4 regions of the Pseudomonas sp. MDT1-17 genome follow, and region 2 is predicted to be linked to each of the others. Evidence: predicted binding sites of a transcription regulator. Region 2 holds the regulator's gene; each other region holds the start of a gene.
What was found. The regulator sigma-54, encoded in region 2, starts transcription at its own class of promoters, with help from an activator protein. The targets are predictions, from matches to a motif close to ANTGGCATNNANNTTGCTNT.

Region 1: glnK (P-II family nitrogen regulator) is a predicted target of sigma-54. The motif match lies at 1,854-1,873, and genes of this name have one in related genera.
Region 3: ACYZTX_RS10195 (flagellar basal body rod protein FlgF) is a predicted target of sigma-54. The motif match lies at 2,123-2,142, and genes of this name have one in related genera.
Region 4: glnA (type I glutamate--ammonia ligase) is a predicted target of sigma-54. The motif match lies at 6,257-6,276, and genes of this name have one in related genera.

The regions. Positions count from the first base shown of each region.
Region 1 covers NZ_JBUBVM010000001.1:6,230,044-6,237,532, reverse strand. The annotation lists gene ACYZTX_RS28875 (EamA family transporter) at 1-146, shown strand, start outside; gene ACYZTX_RS28870 (LysR family transcriptional regulator) at 352-1,323, shown strand; gene ACYZTX_RS28865 (accessory factor UbiK family protein) at 1,401-1,661, opposite strand; gene glnK (P-II family nitrogen regulator) at 2,081-2,419, shown strand; gene ACYZTX_RS28855 (ammonium transporter) at 2,455-3,792, shown strand; gene ACYZTX_RS28850 (secondary thiamine-phosphate synthase enzyme YjbQ) at 4,008-4,433, shown strand; gene sutA (transcriptional regulator SutA) at 4,536-4,856, shown strand; gene ACYZTX_RS28840 (HAD family hydrolase) at 5,019-5,720, opposite strand; gene xerC (tyrosine recombinase XerC) at 5,717-6,616, opposite strand; gene ACYZTX_RS28830 (DUF484 family protein) at 6,619-7,344, opposite strand; gene dapF (diaminopimelate epimerase) at 7,358-7,489, opposite strand, start outside.
Region 2 covers NZ_JBUBVM010000001.1:5,611,988-5,619,476, reverse strand. The annotation lists gene pmbA (metalloprotease PmbA) at 1-246, shown strand, start outside; partial or broken gene ACYZTX_RS26020 (hypothetical protein) at 323-597, shown strand; gene ACYZTX_RS26015 (HPr family phosphocarrier protein) at 569-844, opposite strand; gene rapZ (RNase adapter RapZ) at 860-1,717, opposite strand; gene ptsN (PTS IIA-like nitrogen regulatory protein PtsN) at 1,720-2,184, opposite strand; gene hpf (ribosome hibernation-promoting factor, HPF/YfiA family) at 2,197-2,505, opposite strand; gene ACYZTX_RS25995 (RNA polymerase factor sigma-54) at 2,580-4,073, opposite strand; gene lptB (LPS export ABC transporter ATP-binding protein) at 4,257-4,982, opposite strand; gene lptA (lipopolysaccharide transport periplasmic protein LptA) at 4,982-5,530, opposite strand; gene lptC (LPS export ABC transporter periplasmic protein LptC) at 5,517-6,089, opposite strand; gene ACYZTX_RS25975 (KdsC family phosphatase) at 6,097-6,621, opposite strand; gene ACYZTX_RS25970 (KpsF/GutQ family sugar-phosphate isomerase) at 6,621-7,489, opposite strand, start outside.
Region 3 covers NZ_JBUBVM010000001.1:2,200,437-2,207,925, forward strand. The annotation lists gene ACYZTX_RS10190 (sigma-54-dependent transcriptional regulator) at 266-1,831, shown strand; gene ACYZTX_RS10195 (flagellar basal body rod protein FlgF) at 2,197-2,937, shown strand; gene flgG (flagellar basal-body rod protein FlgG) at 2,983-3,768, shown strand; gene flgH (flagellar basal body L-ring protein FlgH) at 3,821-4,516, shown strand; gene ACYZTX_RS10210 (flagellar basal body P-ring protein FlgI) at 4,544-5,632, shown strand; gene flgJ (flagellar assembly peptidoglycan hydrolase FlgJ) at 5,644-6,945, shown strand; gene flgK (flagellar hook-associated protein FlgK) at 6,969-7,489, shown strand, end outside.
Region 4 covers NZ_JBUBVM010000001.1:679,121-686,609, forward strand. The annotation lists gene ACYZTX_RS03055 (hypothetical protein) at 1-306, shown strand, start outside; gene ntrC (nitrogen regulation protein NR(I)) at 671-2,107, opposite strand; gene glnL (nitrogen regulation protein NR(II)) at 2,104-3,189, opposite strand; gene ACYZTX_RS03070 (DUF4124 domain-containing protein) at 3,421-4,041, opposite strand; gene ACYZTX_RS03075 (DUF4124 domain-containing protein) at 4,038-4,547, opposite strand; gene glnA (type I glutamate--ammonia ligase) at 4,753-6,159, opposite strand; gene thiI (tRNA uracil 4-sulfurtransferase ThiI) at 6,491-7,489, shown strand, end outside.

The DNA.
Region 1 (7,489 bases), 620 kb from region 2:
CAGTGGTGACGGTCATCAGCACCTTGTCAGGAGGTATTGCCGCAGTGTTGGGTTATCTGTTTTTCAAAGAGCGGCTTGGCAAGATCCAAGTGGCGGGTATTGTTCTGGTGCTCCTGGGTGCGATCATTCTTCATCTGTTTCATTGAGTGGTTTCAAAAAAGCAAACGTTTGCGCATAGTGACTGAGCCGCTGAACTCATCATTTATTCCTCGTAAGGCTTGATCCTCTTGTTGTTAGCCTGTGAGGGGCTTAAGCCTTAATTAATAAAGACCGCGGCCTTCAGGGCACGCTGTCAAACGTAGCGTCGATTCAAGATAATCGTCCACTGTCTATAGTTATGGCTGATCACGAGTGTCTAACCCGTTTCAGTCCGCAGATAATAAAACAGCTTCCCGAAGGATTGAGAATAACTATATGCACAAAGGTCATATTGAAATACTACCTTACATGGCCGCTTTTGCAGTCGTTGTAGAGACGGGTAGTTTTATTGATGCCTCTACTAAGTTGGGAGTGTCGGCCTCAGCCGTGAGTCGGCAGATATCCAAATTAGAGCGAGCACTGTCATTACGCTTGTTAGAACGCAGTACGCGACAGCTGAAAGTCAATGAGGACGGCGCAAAGATATATTCACATTGCAAGGCGTTGTTGCACTCATCTTCCAGAGTGTTTGAGTTAAAAGATGAACTGGTGAGACCGCAAGGATTGATCAGGGTCAGCGCGCCGAAAATGATGAATAACATCTGCAATCAACTGATTCCCGAGTTCCTGCGTAAATATCCCGATATCAATGTTCAGTTCATATTTGATAATTCGGAGATCAATCTCATCTCCAGCGAGATCGATCTCAGTATCAGAATTACCGATTCTCCGCCACTGGGTTTGATCGGGCGGAAGTTGTTCAAGGTCGGTTATACCTTATGTGCATCGCCCGACTATATTGCTGAGTTCGGTGTGCCGTTGCACCCCTCTGACCTGGCGACGCACAGTTGCATTGTCATGTCTGAGGACTCTGCTGGAGAGAAGTGGGAATTTAAAAACGGTGCGGAGAAGTTTCAGATCAGCGTGAAGGGTCGTTATTGCTCGAACGACAGCGAAGCCGTTCTGGAGGCCACGTTGAGTAATCTCGGCGTCGCTTGCCTGCCGGTTGCTGTTGCGGATCAGGCTATCAAAGAGATGCGCTTGCATGCCGTGCTGCCAAGTTGGGATTACGTAGGTGCTTCACAAGGTATGGCATGGTTGCTGTATCAACCAAACAAGCACGGTTCGCAAAAACTGAAAGTCATGGTCGACTATCTGCTCGCCAAACTCTATTGCGTTAGCTAAGCAACATGCCCTCAGCTTGAATATCGCTCTTTATTGCGGCATTGCCCCGCGCTGCGTGCTGCGCGCGGGGAATCATGTTACTCGGCAGGCGGGTTCAGCTTCGCTTCCAACTCCGCAACCTTCGCCTCAAGACTTTCCAACCGTGCCCGGGTGCGTGCAAGCACGACCATCTGGCTATCAAACTCTTCCCGGCTCACAAGATCCAGCTTGCTGAAGCCGCTCTGCAACAGGGCCTTGAACTGGCTTTCGATTTCGCTTTTCGGCAGTGGGGTGTCGCCGCTGAAGAGGCGGGAGGCGGTGCCGCTCAGGGCATCGAGGAAGTCTTTGGGTGCGAGCATGGGAAATGTCCTGTCAACAATGGCGGGCAGTGTATCACGCAGTGTCTATAGTCAATCTCGCCGTCAGGGGTGCACGCTTTTCGCGCATGCGGACGGACGGCAATGCACTGTTGTTGTGCGTATCAGTCAAGCCATTTGCTCGAAGTAACTTGCGGCAGCGGCCAAGGGCTTGAAATCAGTGGGTTTTGGCGAGATGGCAAGCTTTCTGCTTAGTTGGTAGTGACCCATGCACTGATACAGTCGCTGTGACGAATGCAGTGCGCCAAGCGGAACGGGGGAAGTGTTTCGTGCGGTGTGGTTAGCAGGCGTCGGACGGGCAGGTAAGGCCGACGATGCGTTACAAAGCCAGGCACTGCGCTTAGACTTGAGCCGGGTTTGTTTTCCTGGGGCAAGTCCACCAAATTCGGGAGAGAGTTTTCATGAAGCTAGTCACTGCCATCATCAAGCCGTTCAAACTGGACGACGTACGCGAGTCGCTGTCCGAGATTGGCGTGCAGGGCATTACCGTTACTGAAGTCAAAGGCTTCGGTCGGCAGAAGGGTCACACCGAGCTGTATCGCGGCGCGGAATACGTGGTCGATTTCCTGCCAAAGGTGAAGATCGATGTCGCCATTGACGACAAGGATCTTGACCGGGTTATCGAGGCGATAACCAAGGCTGCCAACACCGGCAAAATCGGTGACGGCAAGATCTTCGTGGTCAATCTGGAACAGGCGATTCGCATCCGTACCGGCGAAACCGATACCGACGCAATCTAAGCCGCCACACACCCAACGCCCCAGGAGAAAACAATATGACTCTGCGTAAATTCGCAGGGCTAGGAGCCCTGTTGTCCCTCGTAATGCCCAGCCTGGCTATGGCGGCAGACGAAGTGGCGGCCCCAGTCCTCAACTCCGGCGACACCGCCTGGATGATGACCTCGACAGCCCTCGTGCTGTTTATGACCATTCCCGGCCTCGCGCTGTTCTACGGCGGCATGGTTCGCTCCAAAAACATTCTTTCCGTGATGATGCAGTGCTTTGCCATTACCGGTCTGATCAGCATTCTGTGGGTCATTTATGGCTACAGCATCGCGTTCGACACCACCGGCATGGAACAGGGCGTCGTCAACTTCAACTCGTTCTTCGGCGGCATGGGCAAGGCATTCCTCGCCGGTGTCACGCCATCGAGCCTGACCGGCCCTGCGGCATTGTTCCCTGAAGCGGTGTTCATCACCTTCCAGATGACCTTCGCCATCATCACCCCAGCTCTGATCGTCGGTGCTTTCGCTGAGCGGATGAAGTTCTCCGCCATGCTGATCTTCATGGGCATCTGGTTCACCCTGGTTTATGCACCGATCGCGCACATGGTCTGGTCCGGCAACGGCGGCCTGATGTGGGACTGGGGCGTGCTGGACTTCGCCGGCGGCACCGTGGTGCATATCAACGCCGGTGTTGCCGGTCTGATTGCCTGCCTGGTACTGGGCAAGCGCAAAGGCTTCCCGACGACCCCGATGGCTCCGCACAACCTCGGTTACACCCTGATGGGTGCTGCAATGCTGTGGGTTGGCTGGTTTGGCTTCAACGCCGGTTCCGCTGCTGCGGCCAACGGCACTGCCGGTATGGCGATGCTGGTGACCCAGATCGCAACCGCCGCTGCTGCATTGGGTTGGATGTTCGCCGAGTGGGTCACTCACGGCAAACCAAGTGCTCTGGGTATCGCTTCGGGTGTTGTGGCCGGTCTGGTTGCAATCACACCAGCCGCTGGCACCGTAGGCCCGATGGGCGCTCTGGTCATCGGCCTGGCAGCGGGCGTGGTGTGCTTCTTCTGCGCCACTACCCTGAAACGCAAGCTCGGGTATGACGATTCCCTGGACGCCTTCGGTGTGCACGGCATCGGCGGTATCCTCGGCGCGATCCTGACCGGTGTCTTCGCCGCTCCGGCCCTGGGTGGCTTCGGCACCGTCACCGACATCGGTGCACAAGTCTGGATTCAGATGAAAGGCGTGGGCTTCACGGTGATCTACACCGCGATCGTCACCTACATCATCCTCAAGGTCCTGGACGCCGTCATGGGTCTGCGTATCACTGAGGAAGAAGAGGCGGTCGGTATCGATCTGGCACTGCACAACGAACGCGGCTACAACTTGTAAGTACGCGCACAAAAAAACTTGCCCGGCTTGCCGGGCATTTTTTTGTCTGGAGTTTGTCTGTGAAGGAACTGCTGAAAGGTTTTTTCGTACACGTTTAGTGGCGTTTACGACGAGCGTTTTTCTGCGGCCAATGGCTTACATGATTGAAGGAATATTAGGGCCTTTGTTTTTTCCCAGAGCGCGCTAGAATGCGCCCCGAACGTGCGGAGAACTGTATGTGGCAACAGACTCTGATTACCCTGCGGGCGAGGCCCCGGGGCTTTCATCTGGTAACGGACGAGTTACTCGCCGGCCTGCCTGAACTCAAGGCATGTCGGGTCGGTCTTTTGCATTTGTGGCTGCAGCATACCTCGGCGTCGTTGACCATCAACGAGAACGCCGATCCGGCGGTACGTCGCGACTTCGAACGATTTTTCAATCGTCTGATCCCACAAGGAACAGACGGCTATGAGCATAACGACGAAGGCCTGGACGACCTCCCGGCGCACTTCAAGGCCAGCGTACTTGGCTGTCAGCTCAGTTTGCCGATTTCGGCAGGCCGACTGGCGCTGGGAACCTGGCAAGGCGTTTATCTGGGCGAGCACCGTGATAATGGCGGTGCCCGTAAAGTCCTCGCCACCGTTTACGGTGAAGGGGCATAAACCGTTGGTTGCCGGCGGTTGTAGAATTTTTTCCAGCGGCCTTCGACAGACGGCGAAGCTGGGCTATAACTAATCTGCTTTTCGCAAGTCATGAGGTAGAACATGAGCGACGATGATCTGGAAAACGACGACCTCGAAGTAGGCGACGACGAAACCGAAGAAGGTCTGGAAACAGCAGCGGAAGACGTTGCTGACGACGATGGCGGTGAAGCGCCCGTTCCGACCGCCAAAGGCAAAGCCAAGGCAGCGGTATCGGTCGACGAGCTGCCGAGCGTCGAAGCGAAAAACAAGGAGCGTGATGCTCTGGCGCGGGCCATGGAAGAGTTCCTGGCCAAGGGCGGGAGGGTGCAGGAAGTGGAGGCCAATGTGGTCGCCGATCCTCCCAAGAAGCCTGACAACAAGTACGGCAGCCGGCCTATCTAAGCGTCTGCAGCTTGCTTGCTGAAAAAGCCCGCCGTCGCTGCGGGCTTTTTCATGGGTGAAACAAAATCAAAAGATCGCAGCCTTCGGCAGCGCCTACATTATTGATGGTGTACACCTGTAGGAGCTGCCGAAGGCTGCGATCTTTTCGAGATCATCTCAAAACTAAACTGTATTCCACCGAGCCAACAACGCTGGCAACTCGCTCAGACTACGAATCTCGGCATCCGGTGCTTTCTCACCTTCCCACACCTTGCCCGCGGGGTTGAACCAGATCGCCCGCAACCCGGCCTGTTGCGCACCGGCGATGTCGTCACCCGGATGATCGCCGATATGCACGGCCGTCTCAGCCGTCGCACCACCCCGTTGCAACGCCTCATGAAACAGTCGCGCATCCGGCTTGCCGATGCCGATGTCTTCGGCGCACAACGCAAATTTGAAGTAATCCGCCAGCCCTAACCGGCGCACATCTGCATTGCCGTTGGTGACCACGCCGAGGGCGTAGTGATTGGCCAGAGTTTCGAGGGTCGGTTGCACCTCCGGGAAGATTTCCAGCTGATGCCGGGCATGCAGAAACACCTCAAAACTCTGATCAGCCAGGTCCGATGCCTGACCCTGCTCGTAACCGGCCTCTTCCAGCGCGTGGAACAAGACTCGGCGGCGCAGAGCGCTGATGCGGTGCTTGAGGTTGGGTTCGCTGCTGAGGATCCGCTCGCGAATTGCCCACAAATGCTCTACCGGCACGGCGCCCAGATTTGGTGCATGTTCGGTCAGCCATTCACGCAATACGGCTTCGGCGCTGACGATCACCGGGGCGGTGTCCCACAGGGTGTCGTCGAGGTCGAAGGTGATCAATTGGATTCTCATGACTCATCGCCTTTGATGCGTTTGGCCCTTGGATGGGCACTGTCGTAAACCGTCGCCAGGTGCTGGAAGTCCAGGTGGGTATAGATCTGGGTGGTTTTGATGTCCGAGTGGCCGAGCAACTCCTGAACCGCCCGCAAGTCCTGGGAAGACTCCAGCAAATGGCTGGCGAAGGAGTGCCGCAGCATGTGCGGATGCAGGTTCTGTCCCAGCTCGCGCTCGCCAGCGGCTTTAACTCGCAGCTGAATTGCCCGTGGGCCGAGGCGCCGGCCTTGCTGGCTGACAAACACTGCGTCGTCCGCCGGGTTGGTCATGGCCCGAAGCGGCAGCCACAACTCCAGCGCTTCGCGTGCTTTCTTGCCGACCGGCAGCAGTCGGGTCTTGCTGCCCTTGCCGAGCACTTGAACCATGCCGTCGGCCAAGTCCAACTGATCAAGATTGAGCCCGGTCAGTTCCGAAAGGCGCAAACCCGAGGAATAGAACAGCTCCAGAATCGCCTGATCCCGACGCGCCAGGAAATCATCTTCCACCGCGCCCTCAAGCAGTTGCAGTGCGCGGTCGGTGTCGAGGGTTTTTGGCAGCCGACGTTCGCCCTTCGGCGGCGCCAGGCCGTTAGCCGGGTCGTGGTCGCAAAGGCCTTCGCGGTTGAGGTAGTGATAGAGCCCACGCACTGCCGACAACAGCCGCGCCAGGCTGCGAGACGATTGACCCTGTGAATGCAGGCGTGCGATCAGGCTGCGCAGGCGCTGGATATCCAGGGCCGACCAACTGCTGATGTTCTGTTTGACGCACCAGCCCAGCACTTTGTCGAGGTCGCGGCGGTAGGCGTACAGCGTATGGGGCGACACCTGTCGCTCACTGCGCAAGTGTTCGCAGTAAGCGTCCAGTTGCCGTTCCATGGTCAGCGTACCGAGCGCAGGGAACTGTTGACCCGCGGCAGCACGCGGCCCATCACTTCGGCGATATAGCTTAGGAACAGCGTGCCCACCGAGCTCTTGTAATGCTGCGGGTCGCGGCTGGCGATGGCCAGGACGCCGTGGATGCCTTGATAGCTGATGGCGACGACGGCGGTGGAACCAATCTGCTTGCGCTGTTCTTCGCCAAACAGGAAGTCCAGTTCGTGTTCACGCAGGCTGCCGCTGACGCTTTTGTCTTCCGAGAGCAAGCCGCCGATGGCCGTTTGCGCGTCGGCATGGGTCACCCAGCGGCCCACCGGCATGGGATTGTCACCCAGCAGAATCAGGCTGACGAAGGGCACCTGGAAATCCTGGCGCAGACTGTCTTCAACGCTGATCACCACATCTTCCAGGCTGGTGGCGTCCATCAGCGCGAGAATCAGGCGGCGGGTCTTGTCGAAGAGACGGTCGTTGTCGCGGGCCACGTCCATCAAGTGCGAGAGGCGATGACGCAACTCGATATTGCGGTCGCGCAGGATGGTCATCTGGCGCTCGACCAGCGAAATGGTGTCGCCGCGCTGGTGCGGAATGCGCAAGGTCGCGAGCAGTTCTTCATGCTCGACGAAGAAATCCGGATGAGCCTCCAGGTACGCGGCAATCGCCGCCGCCTCGAGGCTTTCGGAAGGGGATTCGTCGGGCTGTAGGGCGGGAACCTGGGGCTTGTCGGTCATGGATTTAGCTCACTCAAAGACGCACTTGTCCTTCATATACGCGGACTGCCGGGCCGGTCATCATCACCGGTTGGCCAGGGCCTGCCCATTCAATGGACAAACGCCCGCCGGGCAGGTCGATCAATAGCGGCGAATCCATCCACCC
Region 2 (7,489 bases):
GGCCTGCTGGTAACAGAATTGATGGGCCAGGGCCTGAGCATGGTCACCGGCGATTACTCCCGTGGCGCGGCGGGTTACTGGGTCGAGAACGGCGAAATCCAGTTTGCGGTCCAGGAAGTCACCATCGCTGGCAATATGCGCGACATGTTCAAACAGATCGTTGCGGTGGGTAACGACCTGGAATTGCGTAGCAACATTCGCACAGGTTCGGTGCTGATCGAGCGGATGACGGTAGCGGGTAGCTAAGGCTTCACCGTTAAACAAAAAGGCGCGCCACCCATCGTTGGGTGGCGCGCCTTTTTTTGCGTTGATTTTCTCGGGGTTGTTTGTGTTTGCCATCATCGCCCACAACATCCCCGAAGGCATGGCGGTGGGTGTATCGGCGGGCGGTGGCATGCCCGATGCCAATAGCCTGGCCATGGGCATCGCCTTGCAGGATGTGCCGGAAGGTCTGGTGATTGCGCTGGTATGAAGATTCCCGAGTCGCGCCGCAGTGGTCACGACAAGATTGCAAGTCTTGGGCTGCTGATCGGGTTTTGTTGGCCTGAAGCTGCTACAGGGCGAGTACTTACTCGCCTTCGCCAAAGTAGTCGTTGATTAAAGCCAACAATGCCTGCAGCGCCTCATCAGCCTTTTCGCCTTCGGTGCTCAGGTAGATCTTGGTGCCCTTGCCAGCGGCCAACATCATCATTGCCATGATGCTTTTGCCGTCGACCGTGGATTCCGGTGTGCGTCCTACTCTGATCGCGCAATCCTTGTATTCACCGGCGACGCCAACGAATTTTGCAGAAGCGCGGGCATGCAGGCCCAGTTTGTTGATGATTTCAATTTCCAGAGCAGGCATCGCGGTGTGAATCCTTTAGCTGAGGTCGCGGTGGCGAACCTGGACGTTCTTCAGGGTTTTTTGCAAGGCCTGGCCCAGACGTTCGGTCAGGTAGACGGAGCGGTGATGCCCGCCGGTGCAGCCAATGGCAATGGTGACATAAGCACGGTTGCTGGCGGCGAAGCGTGGCAGCCATTTGAGCAGGTATGTGGAAATATCCTGGAACATCTCTTCAACATCCGGTTGCGCCGCCAAGTACTCGGCGACCGGTTGATCGAGCCCGGAATGATCGCGTAACTCTGGCTTCCAATAGGGATTGGGCAAGCAACGCACGTCGAACACCAGATCGGCGTCCACCGGCATGCCACGCTTGAACCCGAAAGACTCCACCAGAAATGCAGTACCGGGCTCCGGCTGGTTCAGCAAGCGCAGCTTGATGGTATCGCGCAGCTGATACAGGTTCAGGTTGGTGGTGTTTACTTTCAGATCGGCGAGGTCGGCAATCGGCCCGAGCAGGTTGGTTTCATCGTTGATGGCTTCGGCCAGTGAGCGATTGGCACTGCTCAGCGGGTGACGCCGGCGGGTTTCCGAGAAGCGTTTGAGCAAGGTTTCTTCGTCGGCGTCCAGATAAAGCACATCACACTGGATATGCCGGCTGCGCACTTCTTCCAGCAACTCTGGAAACCGCGACAAGTGACTTGGCAAGTTGCGCGCATCAATGGATACGGCAACCAGCGGTTGTGCCAGCTCGGTGTGAATCAACGCGCGTTCGGCCAGTTCCGGCAACAGGCCGGCGGGAAGGTTGTCGATGCAGTAGTAGCCGTTGTCCTCGAGAACATCGAGCGCGGTACTTTTACCTGAGCCGGAGCGGCCACTGACGATGATCAAGCGCATGATTACTGACCGTTTTGCTCGTCCAGGACAACCTGATACAAGGCTTCATTGCTCGGGGCGCTGCGCAGTTTTTCGCGCACTTCCTTACGATCGAGCATGCTGGCGATCTGGCGCAGAAGCTCCAGGTGCGCATCGGTGGCAGCTTGCGGGACCAGCAGAACGAACAGCAGGTCAACCGGGGCACCGTCGATGGCGTCGAAATCGATGGGGGCGTCGAGGTGCATCAAGGCACTGATAGGCGAGTTGCAACCCTTCAGGCGACAGTGGGGAATGGCGATGCCGTTGCCAAAACCGGTGGAACCGAGTTTTTCACGGGCAATCAGAGCCTCGAAAACATCTTGCATCTCCAGATCCGGCACTTCGCGGTGGATAAGGTTGGCAATTTGCTCGAGGGCTTTCTTTTTACTGCCGCCCGGCACGTTCACGAGGGAACGGCCGGGGGTCAGGATGCTTTCAAGTCGGATCATGGGTTGGGAGTGTTAACGACCGGTCGCGCCCTGGAGGAGGCTTTGGGTCTTTTCCTTATGCTTTTTGAGTTGTTTATCCAGCTTGTCGGTCAGTGCGTCGATCGCCGCGTACATATCGGTATGCTCCGCGTTTGCGACCACTTCATTGCCGGGAATATGCAGCGTGGCTTCGATTTTCTGCTTGAGCTTTTCGACCGTCATCGTGACTTGCACGTTGGTGATCTTGTCGAAATGCCTCTCTAATCGTTCGAGTTTTTCGCCGATGTAGGTGCGAAGAGGTTCGGTCACTTCCAGTTGGTGTCCACTGATGTTGACTTGCATACAGCTTCTCCTTCGTTGCCAGTGCATAAAGCGGCAGGCAGAAATGCCTGCCACTGGAACGCTGTGGCGTGGCTCTACATCAACCGCTTGCGTTCGCTCGAAGGCGCGATCCCTAGGGATTCGCGGTACTTGGCGACGGTGCGGCGAGCCACCTGAATGCCTTGTGCCTCCAGTAAACCAGCGATCTTGCTGTCACTCAACGGCTTTTTCTGATTTTCCGCCGCAACCAGTTTTTTGATGATCGCGCGGATCGCCGTAGACGAGCATTCACCGCCCTCAGAGGTGCTGACGTGACTCGAAAAAAAGTATTTCAGTTCATATATGCCCCGTGGGGTATGCATGAATTTCTGCGTGGTCACCCGTGAAATCGTCGACTCGTGCATGCCCACCGCTTCGGCGATGTCATGCAGGACCAGCGGTTTCATGGCTTCGTCGCCGTATTCAAGAAATCCGCGCTGATGCTCGACGATCTGAGTGGCTACTTTCATCAGGGTTTCGTTGCGGCTTTGCAGGCTCTTGATAAACCAGCGGGCCTCTTGCAACTGATTACGCATGAAAGTGTTGTCGGCGCTGGTGTCGGCGCGGCGCACGAAACCGGCGTATTGAGCATTGACGCGCAGTCGCGGCACGGACTCCTGGTTCAGTTCCACCAGCCAGCGCTCGTTGTCCTTGCGTACGATCACGTCGGGAATGACGTATTCGGCTTCGCTGGACTCGATTTGCGAGCCTGGGCGCGGGTTGAGGCTCTGGACCAGTTCAATCACTTGGCGCAGTTCATCTTCCTTGAGCTTCATGCGACGCATCAGCTGGCTGTAATCGCGGCTGCCGAGCAGGTCGATGTAATCGGTGACCAGGCGTTTGGCCTCGACCAGCCAAGGGGTCTTGGCAGACAACTGACGCAATTGCAGCAGCAGGCATTCGCCCAGGTTACGGGCGCCGATGCCAGCGGGTTCGAATTGTTGGATGCGGTGCAGGACGGCTTCGATTTCGTCCAGTTCGATGTCCAGTTCCGGATCGAAGGCTTCGAGAATCTCCTCGAGGGTTTCGTCCAGGTAGCCCTGATTGTTGATGCAGTCGATCAGGGTCACGGCGATCAGGCGATCGGTGTCGGACATCGGTGCCAGATTCAGTTGCCACAGCAGGTGGCTTTGCAGGCTTTCGCCGGCCGATGTGCGGGTGGTGAAATCCCACTCGTCGTCATCGTTGCTCGGCAGGCTGCTGGCGCTGGTCTGGTAGACGTCTTCCCACGCGGTATCGACGGGCAGCTCGTTGGGAATGCGCTCGTTCCAGTCGCCTTCCTCAAGGTTGTCCACCGTCGGGGCGGTTTCCTGGTAGGAAGGTTCCGAAACATCGGCGTTGGGTGGCTGTTCGGCTTTGTCGGCCAAGGGGTCGGCGTTATCGAAGTCGTCGCCTTCTTCCTGGCGTTCGAGCATCGGATTTGACTCCAGGGCCTCCTGGATTTCCTGTTGCAGGTCCAGGGTCGACAATTGGAGCAGCCGGATGGCCTGCTGCAGCTGCGGTGTCATCGTCAGCTGCTGGCCCATTCTCAAGACTAGCGATGGTTTCATGGCAGGGGCTTAACACCTTATTCGCCGGCGCACATGCGCCATCCACTACAGGGCGCCGGGGCGCCAAACATAAGCAAATTATATGCCTGAAACTGCAACGTTTGCCTAGAGCGCTGTAACAATAAAAAAGTATTGATTTTTATCGAGACAAGCGCTCGGTCGACTAGCCAGACACCTCAGTGCTTACAGGCGGAACTCATGGCCCAGATACACTTCCTTGACCAGGTCGTTGGCCAGGATGGTGGCAGAGTCACCTTCGGCAATCAGCTGGCCATCGTTGACGATGTAAGCAGTTTCGCAGATATCCAGGGTTTCACGGACGTTGTGGTCAGTGATCAATACGCCAATGCCCTTGGCCTTGAGGTGATAGATGATCTGCTTGATGTCGCCCACCGAAATCGGGTCCACGCCGGCGAACGGTTCGTCGAGGAGGATGAATTTCGGGTTGGTGGCCAGTGCCCGGGCGATTTCCACGCGGCGGCGTTCACCACCGGACAGACTCATGCCGAGGTTGTCGCGGATGTGGCTGATGTGGAATTCCTGCAGCAGGCTTTCCAGCTCTTTGCGACGACCGGTCTTGTCGAGCTCCTTGCGGGTCTCGAGGATTGCCATGATGTTGTCGGCTACCGAGAGTTTGCGGAAGATCGATGCTTCTTGCGGAAGATAGCCGATACCGGCCTTCGCACGACCGTGCATAGGCTGGTGGCTGACATCCAGATCGTCAATCAGTACGCGGCCCTGATCGGCCTGTACCAAGCCAACAATCATGTAGAAACAGGTGGTCTTGCCGGCGCCGTTGGGACCCAGCAGGCCGACGATCTGACCGCTGTCGATCGACAGGCTGACGTCGCGCACGACCTGACGGCTCTTGTAGCTCTTGGCCAGATGCTGAGCTTTCAGAGTTGCCATTACGGGGCCTTTTGCTCTTCGGTTTTCTTTTTCGGCTGGATCACCATGTCGATCCGCGGACGCGACTCGGTGACCTTGCTGCCCGTAGCGCGACCGGCGCTGGCGAGCTTTTTGTTGGTGTCATAGACGATTTTCTCGCCCTGGGTCACGTTGCCGTCCTTGTCGATGACCTTGGCGCGGTCGATCAGCACGACACGGTCTTGCGAGGCGTGGTACTGGATAGTGACGCCATAGCCTTGAACCGGCTTTGTATCGCCTGCCGTTTGCAGTTGCTCGAAGTAGGCGAGGTTGCCCACCGAAGTCACTACGTCGATATCGCCGGCTGGGGTGCGGGTCATGGTCACAGTATTGCCGGTGACCTTCATCGAGCCCTGGGTGATGATCACGTCACCTTTATAGGTGGCAATGCCGTTCTTGTCGTCCAGTTGGGCATCGTCCGCCTGGATGCGGATAGGCTGCTGTTGATCGTCCGGCAGAGCCCAGGCGCTCACGCTTCCCAGTGCTGCGCTCAGGCCGAGCAAAATAGGGAGGGTTTTAACGAGCCTCATACTGTCCTCTTACGTTCGATAGCAGGTGTATCCTGCTTTCTTTCAAATACGCCTTCATTCCCTTGCCAGTCGAGACACCACCAGCGCCGTCGATTCTAACGGGTTGATCGGTCTGCGCATATTGCTGCTGCGGGAACACTGTCATGCGGGTGGTGGTAATCAGCGTCTTGCGGTTTTTCTCGTCGAAACGCGTGATTCGCACCGAGTCGATCAGTTCGACCTGAGTGCCATCCGGATTGACTTCGCCACGTTCGCTCTGGACGTGCCAGGGGAATTGGGTGCCGCGGAATAGGTTCAGATCCGGATTGGTCAACAGCGTCACTTCGGTCGCCTTCAGGTGTTCGACCTTGTCGGACGTCATTTCGTATTGCAGTTTACCGTCCGGCAGGTACTGCACGCTGTGGGCGTTGACCGCGTAATAGTCGATCGCGGTTTCATCGACCTTTGCCAGTGGCTGGTCGAGGAAGCGTTCCGGGCTGATGTTCCAGTAGCCGACCGCCGCGAATATCGCTGCGATGCAACCGAACACCAGGAATTTGCGAATCTTTTTGCTCAGCATAGTTGGCTCACAAGTACGCGGCGTTGGCCGCATCGAGACGGCCCTGGGCGCGCAGGATCAATTCGCAGAACTCGCGAGCGGCACCCTCGCCACCACGAGCCTGGGTGATGCCGTGGGCGTGTTCACGGACGAAACTGGCAGCATTGGCCACCGCCATACCCAGCCCGACGCGGCGAATCACCGGCAGGTCCGGCAGGTCGTCGCCGAGATAGGCGACTTGCTCATAGCTTAGGTTGAGTTGGGCAAGAAGCTCGTCGAGCACCACCAGTTTGTCTTCGCGTCCCTGGTACAGGTGTGGAATACCGAGGTTCTTCGCTCTCCGCTCGACCACCGGGGTCTTGCGGCCGCTGATGATAGCGGTCTGCACGCCGGCTGCCATCAACATCTTGATGCCTTGGCCATCGAGGGTGTTAAACGTCTTGAATTCGCTGCCGTCTTCAAGGAAGTACAGGCGTCCGTCGGTCAGTACGCCATCGACGTCGAAAATCGCCAGCTTGATGTTCTTGCCGCGTTGCAACAGGTCGGTGCTCATCACATTACTCCTGCGCGCAGCAGATCGGACAGGTTGAAGGCGCCGATCGGACGGTCTTCCTTGTCGACTACCACCAGCGCGTTGATTCGATGGTCTTCCATGATTTTCAGGGCTTCGGCTGCCAGCATATCGGCCCGGGCGGTCTTGCCATGAACGGTCATGACCTCGTCGATGGTCGTTTGGTGGATGTCGATGGTTCGGTCAAGGGTGCGGCGTAAGTCGCCGTCGGTGAAGATCCCGGCCAGTTTGCCGTCGGCCTCCAGGATCGCGGTCATGCCCAGGCCCTTGCGGGTCATTTCCATCAGCGCGTCCTTGAGGAGCGTGCCACGTTGCACCTGGGGCAGTTCTGCGCCAGCGTGCATGACGGTTTCCACTTTCAGCAGCAGGCGTCGGCCAAGTGCGCCACCGGGGTGGGAAAAAGCGAAATCTTCAGCGGTAAAACCGCGTGCTTCCAGCAGCGCAACCGCCAGGGCGTCGCCCATGACCAGCGCGGCCGTGGTCGACGAGGTCGGTGCCAGGTTAAGCGGGCAGGCTTCGTGCTCGACGTGCACGTTGAGATTGACCTCGGCAGCCTTGGCCAGCTGTGAGTCAGGGTTGCCGGTCATGCTGATCAATTGAATGCCCAGACGCTTGATCAGCGGCAGCAGGGTGACGATTTCATTGGTGGAGCCGGAGTTAGACAGCGCCAGGATGATGTCGTCGCGGGTGATCATGCCCATGTCACCGTGGCTGGCTTCGGCAGGGTGCACGAAAAAGGCCGTGGTGCCGGTGCTGGCCAGGGTGGCGGCGATCTTCTTGCCGATGTGCCCGGATTTGCCCATGCCGACCACGACCACGCGGCCTTTGCTGGCCAGAATCATCTCGCAAG
Region 3 (7,489 bases), 3.4 Mb from region 2:
GGGGATATCGTTCTTGTTATGTCCTGCTATGGACTTAGAAATACTCCATGGTGTGCGGCGTTGCAGCAGGTGATTGGCATCGCGTGTAGGAGAATTCGTCAATTTTTGTAAAGTATTCGTTACGGATTGTCGCTTGTCGCGCAGTTATTGAGATTCCAGGGTTTGAAACAGCGCACAGGTGTCACATAATCTTGACGACTAAGTTGGCGCCTGCGCAGAAAATTCCTCGCTCGGGCCCTCGATCACTCCTGTTTCGGGCCTTTATATGCGTATCAAAGTCCACTGCCAGAACCGCATCGGCATTCTGCGCGACATTCTCAACCTGTTGGTCGAGTACGGGATCAACGTCGCACGCGGCGAGGTCGGCGGTGAGCATGGCAATGCCATCTACCTGCATTGCCCGAACCTGATCAATATTCAGTTCCAGGCGTTGCGTCCGAAATTTGAATCGATTGCCGGGGTTTTTGGCGTCAAGCGTGTAGGTCTGATGCCTAGCGAGCGTCGACACATGGAGCTCAATGCCTTGCTCGGCGCCCTGGAGTTTCCGGTGCTGTCGATCGACATGGGCGGCTCAATCGTCGCGGCCAACCGCGCAGCGGCGCAGTTGCTCGGGGTGCGGGTGGATGAGGTCCCGGGGATTCCGCTGTCGCGTTATGCCGAAGATTTCGACTTGCCGGAACTGGTGCGAGCCAACAAGTCGCGGATCAACGGCTTGCGGGTGAAGGTCAAGGGTGACGTGTTTCTTGCCGACATCGCGCCACTGCAATCGGAGCATGACGACAGCGAAGCCATGGCCGGCGCGGTACTCACGCTGCACCGCGCCGACCGGGTCGGTGAACGCATCTATAACGTGCGCAAGCAGGAGCTGCGCGGGTTCGACAGCATCTTCCAGAGTTCGAAAGTGATGGCCGCCGTGGTGCGCGAAGCCCGGCGCATGGCGCCACTGGATGCGCCGCTATTGATAGAAGGCGAAACCGGTACCGGTAAAGAGTTGCTGGCGCGAGCCTGCCACCTGGCGAGTCCGCGGGGGCAGTCACCGTTGATGGCGCTCAACTGCGCCGGTCTGCCGGAATCGATGGCTGAGACGGAGTTGTTCGGCTATGGCCCCGGTGCTTTCGAAGGGGCGCGGGCAGAAGGCAAGCTCGGGCTGCTGGAATTGACGGCGGGCGGTACGCTGTTTCTCGATGGCGTCGGGGAAATGAGCCCGCGTTTGCAGGTGAAATTGCTGCGATTCCTGCAGGACGGTTGCTTCCGTCGTGTGGGCAGCGATGAAGAGGTTTATCTGGATGTGCGGGTGATCTGTGCGACTCAGGTCGACCTGTCCGAGTTGTGCGCGCGCGGTGAGTTTCGCCAGGACTTGTATCACCGCTTGAACGTACTTTCGCTGCACATCCCGCCACTGCGCGAATGCCTCGATGGTCTGACGCCGCTGGTGGAGCACTTCCTCGATCAGGCCAGTCGCCAGATCGGTTGCCCGCTGCCAAAACTGGCGCCTGCGGCGATGGAGCGGCTCAGTCACTACCATTGGCCAGGCAATGTTCGGCAATTGGAGAATGTGTTGTTCCAGGCGGTTTCGTTGTGCGAGGGCGGGACGGTCAAGGCTGAGCATATTCGTCTGCCGGATTACGGCGTGCGTCAGCCACTTGGCGATTTCTCGCTCGAGGGCGGGTTGGACGAGATTGTCGGGCGTTTCGAGAAAGCGGTGCTTGAGCGCTTGTATTCGGAGCATCCGAGCAGTCGCCAACTGGGTAAGCGCCTCGGTGTTTCCCACACCACCATTGCCAATAAGTTGCGTGAGTATGAAGTCGGTAAAGAACCCGGAAACACATAGGTCCCTGTAGCAGCTGCCGAGCCCGCGAGGCTGCGTTCGGCTGCGAAGCAGTCGTAAACCTATGCATGTGGTTTACCTGAAGGATTGCGGTGCCTGAATTCACGACTGCTTCGCAGCCGAACGCAGCCTCGCAGGCTCGGCAGCTGCTACAAGGACGGCGTTGAGCCGAAGAGGTCGACACTTGCCGTAAGCGGCATTACACCGCCGGTTTTTCGTCTTTGACACAATCCCTGATTCCCCTCTAAACCCCTCAAGTCCTTTGTTTGCCGGGCCCCGCGCCGCCAGAAAAAAGTTGGTCTGCAAATTGCTTATGGCTCAGCAGTACAGCAGTGGGCGGCAAACGTCCGGCATGCAGAGGAAAGAGTGTGGACAAGTACCTTTATGTGGCAATGACCGGCGCCAGCCAGAATGCACTGGCGCAGAAGGCTCATGCGAACAACCTGGCGAACATCTCCACCAACGGTTTCCAGAAAGACCTGGAGCAGGCGCGTTCGATGCCGGTGTTCGGTGACAGCTTTCCGGCGCGTGCGTTTGCCTTGTCCGAGCGTCCGGCCACCGACTTCTCCCCTGGCGCGCTGGTGGAAACCGGTCGTGACCTCGATGTCGCCGTGCAAGGCAACGGTTGGATCGCCGTGCAGAACCCTGACGGCGGCGAAAGCTACGTGCGCACCGGCAGCCTGAACGTTGACGCCCTGGGCGTGCTGCGGGCCGGCAACGGTATGCCGGTGATGGGCAATGGCGGGCCGATTGCCGTGCCGCCCGAGCAGCAAATCGAAGTGGGCGAGGACGGCACCATCAGCATTCGTGCGATGGGCGAAGGTCCTCGCGTGATGGCGGAAGTCGACCGAATCAAACTGGTCAACCCTGATTTCAAGAACATGACCAAAGGCCTGGACGGTTCGATCCACACCAAGGACGGCAAGCCGGCGCAAGCGGATGCCAACGTCAAGCTGGTGTCCGGTTTCCTTGAGTCGAGCAACGTCAACGCCGTGGAAGAGATGACCTCGGTGCTGGCCCTGGCCAAGCAGTTCGAACTGCACATCAAGATGATGAACACCGCCAAAGACGATGACCAGGCCATGGCTCGGGTCTTGCAGATCAGCTAATTATCAGAACGTCGCGCCGTAAAACAGGCGCACGAGGAGAATCGAATGCTTCCGGCTCTATGGGTTGCCAAAACAGGTCTGTCCGCCCAGGACACCAACCTGACGACCATTTCCAACAACCTGGCCAACGTATCGACCACGGGTTTCAAACGTGACCGCGCCGAGTTCCAGGACTTGCTCTACCAGATCAAACGCCAGCCAGGCGCCCAGTCGACCCAGGACAGCGAGCTGCCGTCGGGTCTGCAAGTGGGTACCGGTGTGCGCATCGTCGGCACCCAGAAAAACTTCACTGCCGGCAGCCTGCAAACCACCGAGCAGCCGTTGGACATGGCCATCGACGGTCGCGGTTTCTTCCAGATTCTGCAGCCGGACGGCACTACCTCCTACACCCGTGACGGTACGTTCCACCTGGATTCCAACGGTCAGATCGTCAACGCCAGCGGCTTCGCCCTGGAACCGGCCATTGTCATCCCCAACGATGCCCAGACCTTCACGGTCGGTCGCGACGGCACCGTGTCCATCACCGTTGCCGGCAACCCGGCGTCCCAGGTGATCGGCAACCTGCAAACTGCCGACTTCATCAACCCGGCCGGTCTGCAGGCCGTGGGCAACAACCTGTTCCTGGAAACCGCTGCCAGCGGCGCGCCGCAAGTCGGCACCCCAGGCCTGGCCGGTTTCGGCACCACGCTGCAGAACACCCTGGAAACGTCCAACGTCAGCACCGTAGAGGAGATGGTCAACATGATCACCACTCAGCGCGCTTACGAGATGAATTCCAAGGTGATCTCGACCGCCGATCAGATGCTCTCGTTCGTAACGCAGAATCTGTAATCAAGTCTATGAGGCGGCCATCAGGTCGCCGGCAACACCGTGAGGTAGGGTCATGAATCGCTTTGTATCTGTTCTGGCACTGAGTGGGGCCGTCGTGCTCGCGGGTTGCGTTGCCCCGCCGCCCAAGCCCAATGACCCTTACTACGCCCCGGTGTTGCCGCGCACGCCGTTGCCGGCTGCCGCCAATAACGGCTCGATCTACCAGGCCGGTTTTGAACAGAACCTGTACAGCGACCGCAAGGCGTTCCGGGTCGGTGACATCATCACCATCACCCTGAACGAGCGCACCCAGGCCAGCAAGAACGCCAATTCGCAAACCGCCAAGAACAGCAAGACCGACATCGGCCTGAGCTCGTTTTTCGGCGGTGGCCTGAGCACCAGTGATCCAGTGGGCAGCGGTAGCCTGAGTCTGGACGTCGGTTATGAAGGTGACCGCGCAACCAAGGGCGACAGCAAGTCCGGCCAGAGCAACAGCCTGACCGGTTCGATCACCGTGACCGTCGCCGACGTGTTGCCCAACGGCATCATTGCCGTGCGTGGCGAGAAGTGGCTGACCCTCAACACCGGCGATGAGCTGGTACGGATTGCCGGGCTCGTTCGCGCCGACGACATCGCCACCGACAACACCGTGTCGTCGACCCGTGTCGCCGATGCGCGCATCACCTATTCGGGCACCGGTGCGTTTGCCGATGCGAGTCAGCCAGGCTGGTTCGACCGTTTCTTCCTCAGCCCGCTGTTCCCTTTCTAGGTGGCTACGTTGAATCTCAAACACCTGATGGTGGCCGCCCTGATGCTCTGCGCCGCGTTCAACGCTCAAGCCGAGCGGCTGAAGGACATCGCCAGTATTTCCGGCGTGCGTTCCAACCAATTGATCGGCTACGGCCTGGTGGTCGGGCTTAATGGCACCGGCGACCAGACGACGCAGACGCCGTTCACTCTGCAGACGTTCAACAACATGCTCTCGCAGTTCGGCATCAAGGTGCCGCCGGGTTCGGGCAACGTGCAGTTGAAGAACGTCGCGGCGGTGTCGATCAGTGCCGACTTGCCGGCGTTCGCCAAGCCGGGTCAGCAGGTCGACATCACGGTAGCGTCCATCGGTAACTCCAAGAGCCTGCGCGGCGGCACCTTGCTGCTGACGCCGCTCAAGGGTATCGACGGCAACGTCTACGCGATCGCTCAGGGCAATCTGGTGGTCGGCGGTTTTGATGCCGAAGGTCGCGATGGTTCGAAAATCACCGTCAACGTTCCGTCGGCCGGTCGTATCCCGGGCGGTGCATCGGTTGAGCGTTCGGTGCCGAGCGGTTTCAACCAGGGCAACAGCCTGACCCTGAACCTCAATCGTTCGGACTTCACCACGGCCAAGCGCATCGTCGACAAGATCAACAACATGCTCGGCCCTGGCGTTGCCCAGGCCATCGACGGCGGCTCGATTCGTGTCAGCGCACCACTCGATCCGAGCCAGCGCGTCGACTACTTGTCGATCATCGAGAACCTTGAAGTCGACCCGGGGCAGGCGGTGGCGAAAGTCATCATCAACTCCCGTACCGGCACCATTGTGATCGGTCAGAACGTCAAGGTTTCCCCGGCCGCCGTGACCCACGGCAGCTTGACCGTGACCATCACCGAAGACCCGATCGTCAGCCAGCCCGGCCCTCTGTCCAATGGTCAGACGGCGGTCGTGCCGCGCTCGCGGGTCAACGCCCAGCAGGAAGCCAAGCCGATGTTCAAGTTCGGCCCGGGCACCACCCTCGACGAAATCGTGCGTGCGGTGAACCAGGTCGGCGCGGCACCGGGTGACTTGATGGCGATCCTCGAAGCACTGAAACAGGCCGGCGCATTGCAAGCCGACTTGATCGTGATCTGAGGACGACAACCATGGATATGCGCAAGGGCGGTTTGGGTGTCAGCAGCAACGATTCGGGTTCCTATTCGGACTTGAATCGCTTGAACCAGCTCAAGGTCGGCGACAAGGACAGTGACGCGAACATGCGCAAAGTTGCGCAGGAATTCGAGTCGCTGTTCCTTGGTGAAATGCTCAAGTCCATGCGCTCGGCCACCGACGCGCTGGGCCAGGACAATCCGCTCAATACGCCGGCCGCCAAGCAATACCAGGAAATGTACGACCAGCAGTTGGCCGTTTCCATGTCCCGTGAGGGCGGTGGTATCGGTCTGGCTGACGTGCTGATGCGTCAAATGTCGAAGAATAAACCGTTGGCCCCCGGCGAGGCCGCTGCCGCGTCAGCCGCCAAGCAAGCTGCCGCGAAAGCCGCGGTGGAAACGCCGATTGCCGCTGGTACGGTCGGCACCAATGGGCCGCTGTCGCGCCTCAATGGCGAGCGCCCGTTGTGGGCTTCGCGTTCGGTGAAGTCGCCGGCCAATGCGGGCGAGGGTGCTCATCACAATGATATGGCGCTGATCAATCAGCGGCGTCTGGCGCTGCCGCCGAAACTGGCCGACCGCTTGCTCGCAGGGCTGGTGCCGTCGGCATCGACCACTGCCGCGACCGCCACGGCGGCGCAGAACAAAATCCAAATGCCGCAGAACACCAAGACCGGTGCCGGCCCCCTGTACAACGGTGATTGGCTGGCGTCGCAAACGGATGCGACATCCAGCGGGCGCCTGCAGGTTTATGGTCGTGCCATGGCTCAAATACCCCTGGCGCCGGCGAAGAAGGCGTTCAGTTCCGCCGACGAATTCGTCAACACCATGCTGCCGATGGCCAAAGAGGCCGCCGAACGCATTGGTGTCGATCCGCGTTACCTGGTGGCGCAGGCTGCTCTGGAAACCGGTTGGGGCAAATCGGTCATGCGCGCCCAGGATGGCAGCAGCAGCCACAACCTGTTCGGCATCAAGGCCAGCAGCAATTGGAAGGGCGAATCGGCGCGGGCAATCACCAGCGAATTCAGAAATGGCGAGATGGTCAAGGAGACGGCTCAGTTCCGTTCCTACGACTCTTACAAGGACAGCTTCCATGACCTTGTGACGCTGCTGCAAACCAACAATCGCTATCAAGATGTTGTGAAGTCGGCCGATAACCCAGAACAGTTTGTACGCGAGTTGCAAAAGGCCGGTTACGCAACCGACCCGGACTACGCAAGCAAGATTTCGCAGATAGCCAAGCAGATGACGAGTTACCAGAATTACGCTGCGGCGGGCGCTACCACCACGCCTTTATAGGCACAAGCTATAAGGTCTGAACCATGAGTTTGCTCAATATCGGGATGTCGGGGCTGGCTGCTGGCCAATCCTCGTTGATGACCACCGGTAACAACATCGCCAACGTTGACACCGCCGGGTACTCACGCCAGCAATCTGTGCAGAGCACTAAAGGCTCTATTCAGTACGGCAATGTGTTCATCGGCACCGGTACGACGCTGTCCGATGTGCGCCGAGTGTACAACAGCTACCTCGATGCTCAGTTGCAGACCACCACTTCGCTCAACAGCGATGCGCAAGCGTATCTGGGGCAGGCCACGCAAGTGGACAAGCTGTTGTCCGACAGCGGCACTGGTATCACCAAAACGCTGCAGTCGTTTTTCTCGTCTTTGCAAACGCTGTCCGCCAACTCTAATGACAGCGCTTCACGTCAAGCATTGTTGACCAATGCTCAGGGGTTGAGCAGTCGCTTCAACGCCATTTCCCAGCAGTTGAATCAGCAGGGTTCGTACATCAACAATCAGTTGGGCTCGATGGCCGAACAGGTCAATAAGCTGGCATCGAC
Region 4 (7,489 bases), 4.9 Mb from region 2:
ACCCCCGACCCCAGCGAATTGCAGCAAGTGGAAGTGACGAACGATGGGCTGGTGGTGTGGTTCAACAACGAACCCAAGGCTCACGGCGAGTTCGTGGACGGTAGCCTCGCGCTGCTCTTTGAGGCTGAAGGCAAGTCGCAGAAAGGTCAGCTCAAAATCAACGACAAGAGCGTGAACTGGCGCGTGCGTTTGAGTGATGGGGGGTTGTTGCTGACGGTGGTGGCGGCCCGGCCACTGCAGGGCGAGTGGGCCGGTAGCGAGGTCGATGACCGCTGGCGGCTGGAGATCCATCTCCGAGAGCAATAAAAGAGGGAATCCCCGGCCTGCCTGTACCAAGGTCCCCGAAACTGGGTAGTGAATCGAATCACTGAATGGACTATTGCAGGGGGCGTGCCAGGTTTTAACAAGTTGAAACAGAATGTCGCGCTGAAACGTCGAAAGCCCCGTATTCCGGGGCTTTCGTGTTTTTAAAGAATGGGTTCTATTGCAGAAGCAGGCGGGGTTTCGAATCAGTTGTCGTGCGCGATTGCGGGTCACGGTGCATTGGTGCGGTGCACTGAGCCCTAAATGTGGGAGCGGGCTTGCTCGCGAAAGCGGTGTTTCATTCAACATCGATGTGAGTGTGATGACGCCTTCGCGAGCAAGCCCGCTCCCACATTAGACCGAGTGCTTAACCCTCATCCCCCTCATCATCATCCCCACCATCAACCTTCATCCCCAATTCCTTGATCTTGCGCGTCAGGGTATTACGCCCCCAGCCCAGCAAAACGGCAGCATCGCGGCGGCGGCCTGCGGTGTGTTTGAGGGCGGTCTCGATCATGATCCGCTCGAAGGCCGGCACGGCGCTGTCGAGCAGGTTCGACTGACCACGGGCCAGCGCCTGATCAGCCCACTGGCGTAGCGCTTGCTCCCAGTTGGTCACCGGTGCTGAATCCTGTGGCAGGTTCAGCAGCTCCGGCGGCAGGTCGCTGATGTGCACTTCGCGACCCGAAGCCATCACCGTGATCCAGCGGCAGGTGTTTTCCAGCTGACGCACGTTCCCGCCCCACGGCAGGTTCTTCAGGTATTCCTCGGTTTCGCTTTTCAGCAGCTTCGGCTCCACCGCCAGTTCTTGCGCGGCGCGGGCGAGGAAGTGCTTGGCCAGGGTCGGGATGTCTTCGCGACGGTCCGACAGCCGTGGAATATGGATGCGGATCACGTTGAGGCGGTGGAACAAGTCCTCACGGAATTTCCCGGCGTGCACCAGGGTTTCCAGATTCTGGTGAGTCGCGGCGATGATTCGCACATCGACCTTCACCGGCACATGGCCGCCGACACGGTAGAACTCGCCGTCGGCCAACACCCGCAGCAAGCGGGTCTGGGTGTCTGCCGGCATGTCGCCGATTTCATCGAGGAACAGCGTGCCGCCGTCAGCCTGTTCAAAACGCCCGCGACGCAGGTTGGCCGCGCCGGTGAACGCGCCTTTCTCATGGCCGAACAGCTCGGATTCCATCAGGTCTTTCGGGATCGCCGCCATGTTCAGCGCAATGAACGGCGAAGCCGCGCGCGGGCTGTGACGGTGCAGGGCGTGGGCCACAAGCTCTTTACCGGTACCGGATTCGCCGTTGATCAGCACGGTGATGTTGGAGTGGCTCAAGCGCCCGATGGCGCGAAACACTTCCTGCATCGCCGGCGCTTCGCCGATGATTTCCGGGGTACGGGTCAGGGCGACCGGGACTTCCAGGCCTTGCTGTTCCTGAGCGTGCTGGTTTGCACGTTTGACCAGTGACACCGCTTCATCAACGTCGAACGGTTTTGGCAGGTATTCAAACGCGCCGCCCTGATAGGACGCGACAGCGCTGTCCAGATCGGAGTGAGCGGTCATGATGATGACCGGCAGCCGTGGGTGTTGTTCGCGAATCCGTGCCAGAAGGTCCAGACCGCTGGCACCCGGCATGCGGATGTCGGAGATGATCACGTCCGGCTGCTGGCGCGCCAGGCGGCTCATCACGCCATCGGCGCTGTCGAAGCTTTGCGTGGTCATGCCTTCTTGCTGCAAGGCTTTTTCCAGGACCCAACGGATAGAACGGTCGTCATCGACGATCCACACGGTTTCACTACGGCTCATGTCGATGTGGCTCCTTGTTCCAGTGGCAGAAAGATCGAGAAGGTGGTGTGGCCTGGATGGCTGTCACATTCGATCAGGCCCTGGTGCTGGCTGATGATGTTCTGGGTTATGGCCAGGCCCAGCCCAGTACCGTCCGGGCGGCCGCTGACCATGGGAAAGAAGATGGTTTCCTGCAACTCCGCGGGAATGCCCGGGCCGTTGTCGATGATTTCGATCTTGGTCACCAGGCGATGACGCACGTGGCCGATGGTGAACTGGCGCATGGCGCGGGTACGCAGGCTGATGCGGCCAAGGCGCAGCTCGTTCTGGCTGCTGATGGCCTGCATCGCGTTGCGCACAATGTTCAGCACGGCCTGAATCATTTGTTCGCGGTCGATCAACACGTCGGGAATGCTGGGGTCGTAGTCGCGCACCAATGTAATGCAGCCCTGACTTTCGGCTTCCACCAGATGACAGACGCGTTCGAGCACTTCGTGGACGTTGCACATCGCCAGCGACGGCAGTTTGTTGGAGCCAAGCATGCGATCGACCAGGTTGCGAAGGCGGTCGGCCTCTTCAATGATCACGTTGGTGTAGTCGCGCAGGCTTTCTTCCGGCAGTTCGCGCGCCAGCAGTTGTGCCGCTCCGCGAATCCCGCCCAGTGGATTCTTGATTTCGTGAGCGAGGCCGCGCACCAGCATCTTGCTGGTTTCCTGCTTCGACAGCTGCGCTTCTTCCTTGGTGATTCGCAGCAAGCGGTCACGAGGATGGACTTCCAGCAGCAGCATGGTGGCGCCGTTGGCCAGGATCGGCGTGACCGCATAGTCGACGGTCAGGGTCTGGCCGGTGAGGGCGGTGAGCATCGCTTCGCGTTTGGTGAACGGGTGTGCCTGCTCGACCGCCTGGCGCAGTGAGTTCAGCGCCTCGGTGGATTCGGTGAACAACTCGCTGATGAACTGCCCATGGCTACGCTGACCGCTGATGGCCAGGAGCATCTCCGCTGCCGGGTTCATGTACTCGAGGCGCAGTTCGGCGTCGAGCAGAATGGTGGCGGTGGTCAGGTTGTCGAGTAGCAAGCGGTGTAGTGCGTCGCTAATGGTCATCAGGACCTCTTTTGGAGCAGGGCATTGCGCATGAATAACGCGCGTATACGAGGAAAATGCAAAAACCAAACCAAGGCTCCTAAAAGAAGCGTTTAAGGCCTGAAACGGGCGTTTGACGCGCGTTTGCGTGGCGTTCTGCCAGCTTTGGCGGGTACTTTCGAACCAAAATGGGTTGCGATGTGGGAACGGTGCAGCCTATTGCACCAATATAGTGCGCAAAGCTGAACAGCGTTAGAAGAAACGCAGGAAGGGATTTCTGGGCTCGATGGGTTTGTCTTTGAGCGGGCATTCCGGCCGTTGGCCGTAATCGGCAAGGGCGCAGGGTCTGACCTGGCGCTTTTGCGCGAGGGAGATGCGCAGCATGTGGAACGGCTGGTTGGCTGTGCGTTCAACGATGCGACTCTGCTCGTCGAGGATTTCCACTGAGAGGTTATGGCTGCCGCGATCGATGTTGCTCAGGGCGAATACCGGACTTGGGCCGGGCTCTGCGGTGGGTTGGCCGTCGAGAAGCAATCGGTAACGATGGCCTCGCTGAAGACCGGGTTCGCTGGTGACGCTGACGATAATCTCGCCAGCGTTGCTGCGCACTGTTGCGTCGGGTTCCGGCACCAGTACGCGGAGCATGTCGTAGTGGAAAAGCGGTTTGGCTTCGTTTTTCTTCGCGGCTGTCATGGGCGCAGCCCCGGTTGGGTTGGCGTACATGCGATTGCTCGTCGCCATCGGCACGCGCTTGGCGTTGCCGGCGCCTGGCTGATCGGTGTAGACCCGATTGCCCTGGGCGTCGACATAGGTGAAAACCTCAGCAGTCACCGGCAGGGCGATCAAACAGGCGATCAGCAACCACACCCTCACGGCTTATGTACCCGTTGTACGGTAAACGTCACTGTCGGGCTCTGCTGGACGATGCTCTCGCCATCAATCACCTGTACCGCCAGTCTGTGTTCGCCACGATCGATGTTCACCAGTTGCAGGATCGGCACGTTGCTGGACTGTCCGTAAAGTTGTTCATCAAGCAGCAACCTGAACAGATGCGGCGGTTGAAGGCGCGGTTTGATCATGACGCTGACCGTGAACGTGCCGTTGTTGGCGCGCAGGGCTTCGTCGGTGGGCAGGCTGGTCAACTCCAGCACCTCGTAGGCACTGCGCGGCTGTTCGTGGTTGCTGGCTTCGGCAGCGGGCGCAGGAGGTGGCTGGCTTTCGACTCTGTTGAGCGCAGGCAATTCGACCGGTTGAGCTTTAACGCCATCGGGCGGTTGATTGCTGTAGGCGGTGTTGCCGTCGGCGTCGATGTACTTATAGATCTGCGCTGCGGCGGGCAGGGCGATCAGCAGCAGGATGAATAGAAAACCACGACCCATAAAATCAACCAGAAACGAAAACGTTGAGGTGCAGCATAGGTCAGGGGTGGCGATTGACCCAAGTTGTAAACATTTGGGCATGAATTGCCGAAATCCCTCAAACACCGCATAACCCTGTGGGAGCGCTTACTGAACCGCGCCCACAAAAAAGGCCTCCCGAAGGAGGCCTCTTTTTTGTCACGCCGCTTGCGCAGGCGCTACTGGATCAGCAGCTGTAGTACAGCTCGTATTCCAGTGGGTGTACGAAGGTGCGAACCTTGATTTCTTCTTCGCTTTTCAGGGCGATGTAAGCGTCGATGAAATCGTCGCTGAAAACGCCGCCTTTGGTCAGGAACGCACGACCTTTGTCCAGCTCTTCCAGGGCTTCTTTCAGGCTGCCGCAAACTTGTGGGATCTCTTTCGCCTCTTCAGGCGGCAGGTCGTACAGGTTTTTGTCAGCTGCGTCGCCAGGGTGAGTCTTGTTCTGGATGCCGTCCAGGCCAGCCATTACCAAGGCAGCGAAGGCCAGGTACGGGTTGGCTGCCGGATCCGGGAAGCGGGCTTCGATACGGCGAGCGCGAGGGCTGGACACGTAAGGAATACGGATCGAAGCGGAACGGTTGCGAGCCGAGTAGGCCAGCATTACCGGAGCTTCGAAACCTGGGACCAGACGCTTGTAGGAGTTGGTCGACGGGTTGGTGAAGCCGTTCAGGGCCTTACCGTGCTTGATGATGCCGCCGATGAAGTACAGAGCGGTGTCGGACAGGCCGGCATAGCCTTCGCCAGCGAAGGTGTTCTTGCCATCTTTGGCGATGGACAGGTGAACGTGCATACCCGAACCGTTGTCGCCGTACAGAGGCTTAGGCATGAAGGTCGCGGTGCGGCCGTAAGCGACAGCAACGTTGTGCACGCAGTACTTCAGGGTCTGAACTTCGTCAGCCTTGGCAACCAGGGTGTTGAACTTCACACCGATTTCGTTCTGACCGGCAGTTGCCACTTCGTGGTGGTGAACTTCGATGACCAGACCCATTTCTTCCATGGCGTTGCACATGGAGGTACGGATTTCGTGGTCGTGGTCGAACGGTGGAACCGGGAAGTAACCGCCTTTGATACCTGGGCGGTGGCCATGGTTGCCGCCTTCGATGTCCTGGTCGGACATCCAGGAACCTTGTTCGGAGAAGATTTTGAACATCGAACCGGAGATGTCGGACTTGAACTTCACCTGGTCGAAGATGAAGAACTCAGGCTCCGGGCCAACGAATACGGTATCGCCGATACCGGTCGATTTCAGGTATTCCTCGGCACGCTTGGCGATCGCACGTGGGTCGCGATCGTAGCCTTGCATGGTCGACGGCTCGATAACGTCGCAAACGATGATCAGCGTTGGGTCTTCGGTGAACGGGTCGAGTACGGCAGTGCTGTCGTCCGGCAGCAGGATCATGTCGGAAGCTTCGATGCCTTTCCAGCCAGCAATGGAGGAACCGTCGAACATTTTGCCTTCTTCGAAGAAAGCGTCATCCAGCGCGTCGCGAGCCGGCATGGTCACGTGGTGCTGAGTGCCTTTGGTGTCAGTGAAGCGCAGATCAATCCACTTGACGTCATGATCTTTGATGAGTTGAACCGACTTCGACATAGTGTCCTCCGGGTGGCTTCGGGCTTAAGTAGTGGATGCCCTTAGAATGTGGGTGATGCCGGCGCGAATACTCTGCCAAGGCAACCTGCCTCACAAGGGAGCAAATTGCATGCCAGTGCCCCACCATGGGTTTTTTGCCCCAATATCACGCTTATAAAGGAACAAAGCACCGCAGCGCCGGAAATAGCGCCCCGTAATGTAGCGTTAAATTCAGCAGATGACCTGTTTTGGTGCGCGCAAAACCTTCTGCACATTAACTGGTTAAACCTTGAGCAATTTCCGCTATAATCCGCGCCCCCCTTTTTCGGCTGGCCCAGCGCGCGCTGTTTTCATGAAACTAATCGTAAAAGTCTTCCCCGAGATCACCATCAAGAGCCGCCCGGTAAGGATGCGTTTCATCCGCCAGTTGGCCAAAAACATCCGTACCGTGCTCCGCGACCTGGACCCGGCTGTGGTGGTGAACGGTGTGTGGGACAATCTCGAGCTGGAAACCCGCGTCAGCGAGCCCAAAGCCCTGAAGGAGATGACCGAGCGCCTGAGCTGCATGCCGGGTATCGCGCACTTCCTGCAGGTCGACGAATACCCGCTGGGCGACTTCGACGACATCGTCGCCAAGTGCAAGCAGCACTTTGGTGATGCGTTGGCCGGGAAGATCTTTTCGGTGCGTTGCAAGCGTGCCGGCAAGCACGAATTCAGCTCGATGGACGTCGAGAAATACGTCGGCAGCCAACTGCGCCGTCAGTGCGGCGCCGCCGGAATTTCGCTGAAAGAGCCGGAAATCGAAGTTCGTCTCGAAATTCGCGACAAACGGTTGTTTGTGATCCACAGCCAGCACAACAGCATCGGCGGTTATCCGCTGGGTGCCCTGGAACAGACGCTTGTGCTGATGTCTGGCGGTTTCGATTCCACCGTCGCCGCTTACCAGATCATGCGCCGCGGGCTGATGAGTCATTTTTGCTTCTTCAATCTGGGCGGACGGGCCCATGAACTGGGCGTTATGGAAGTCGCGCACTTCATCTGGAAGAAGTACGGCAGCTCCCAGCGCGTGTTATTTGTGAGTGTGCCGTTCGAGGAAGTACTGGGAGAAATTCTCGGTAAAGTCGATAACAGTCATATGGGTGTGGTTTTGAAGCGTATGATGTTGCGCGCCGCTTCCCGTATTGCCGATCGGCTGGACATTGATGCGCTGGTCACCGGCGAAGCGGTTTCCCAGGTGTCGAGTCAGACGCTGCCGAACCTGTCCGTGATCGACTGCGTGACCGACAAGCTGGTCCTGCGTCCGCTGATCGCCAGTCACAAGCAGGACATCATCGACCTGGCCAACGAAATC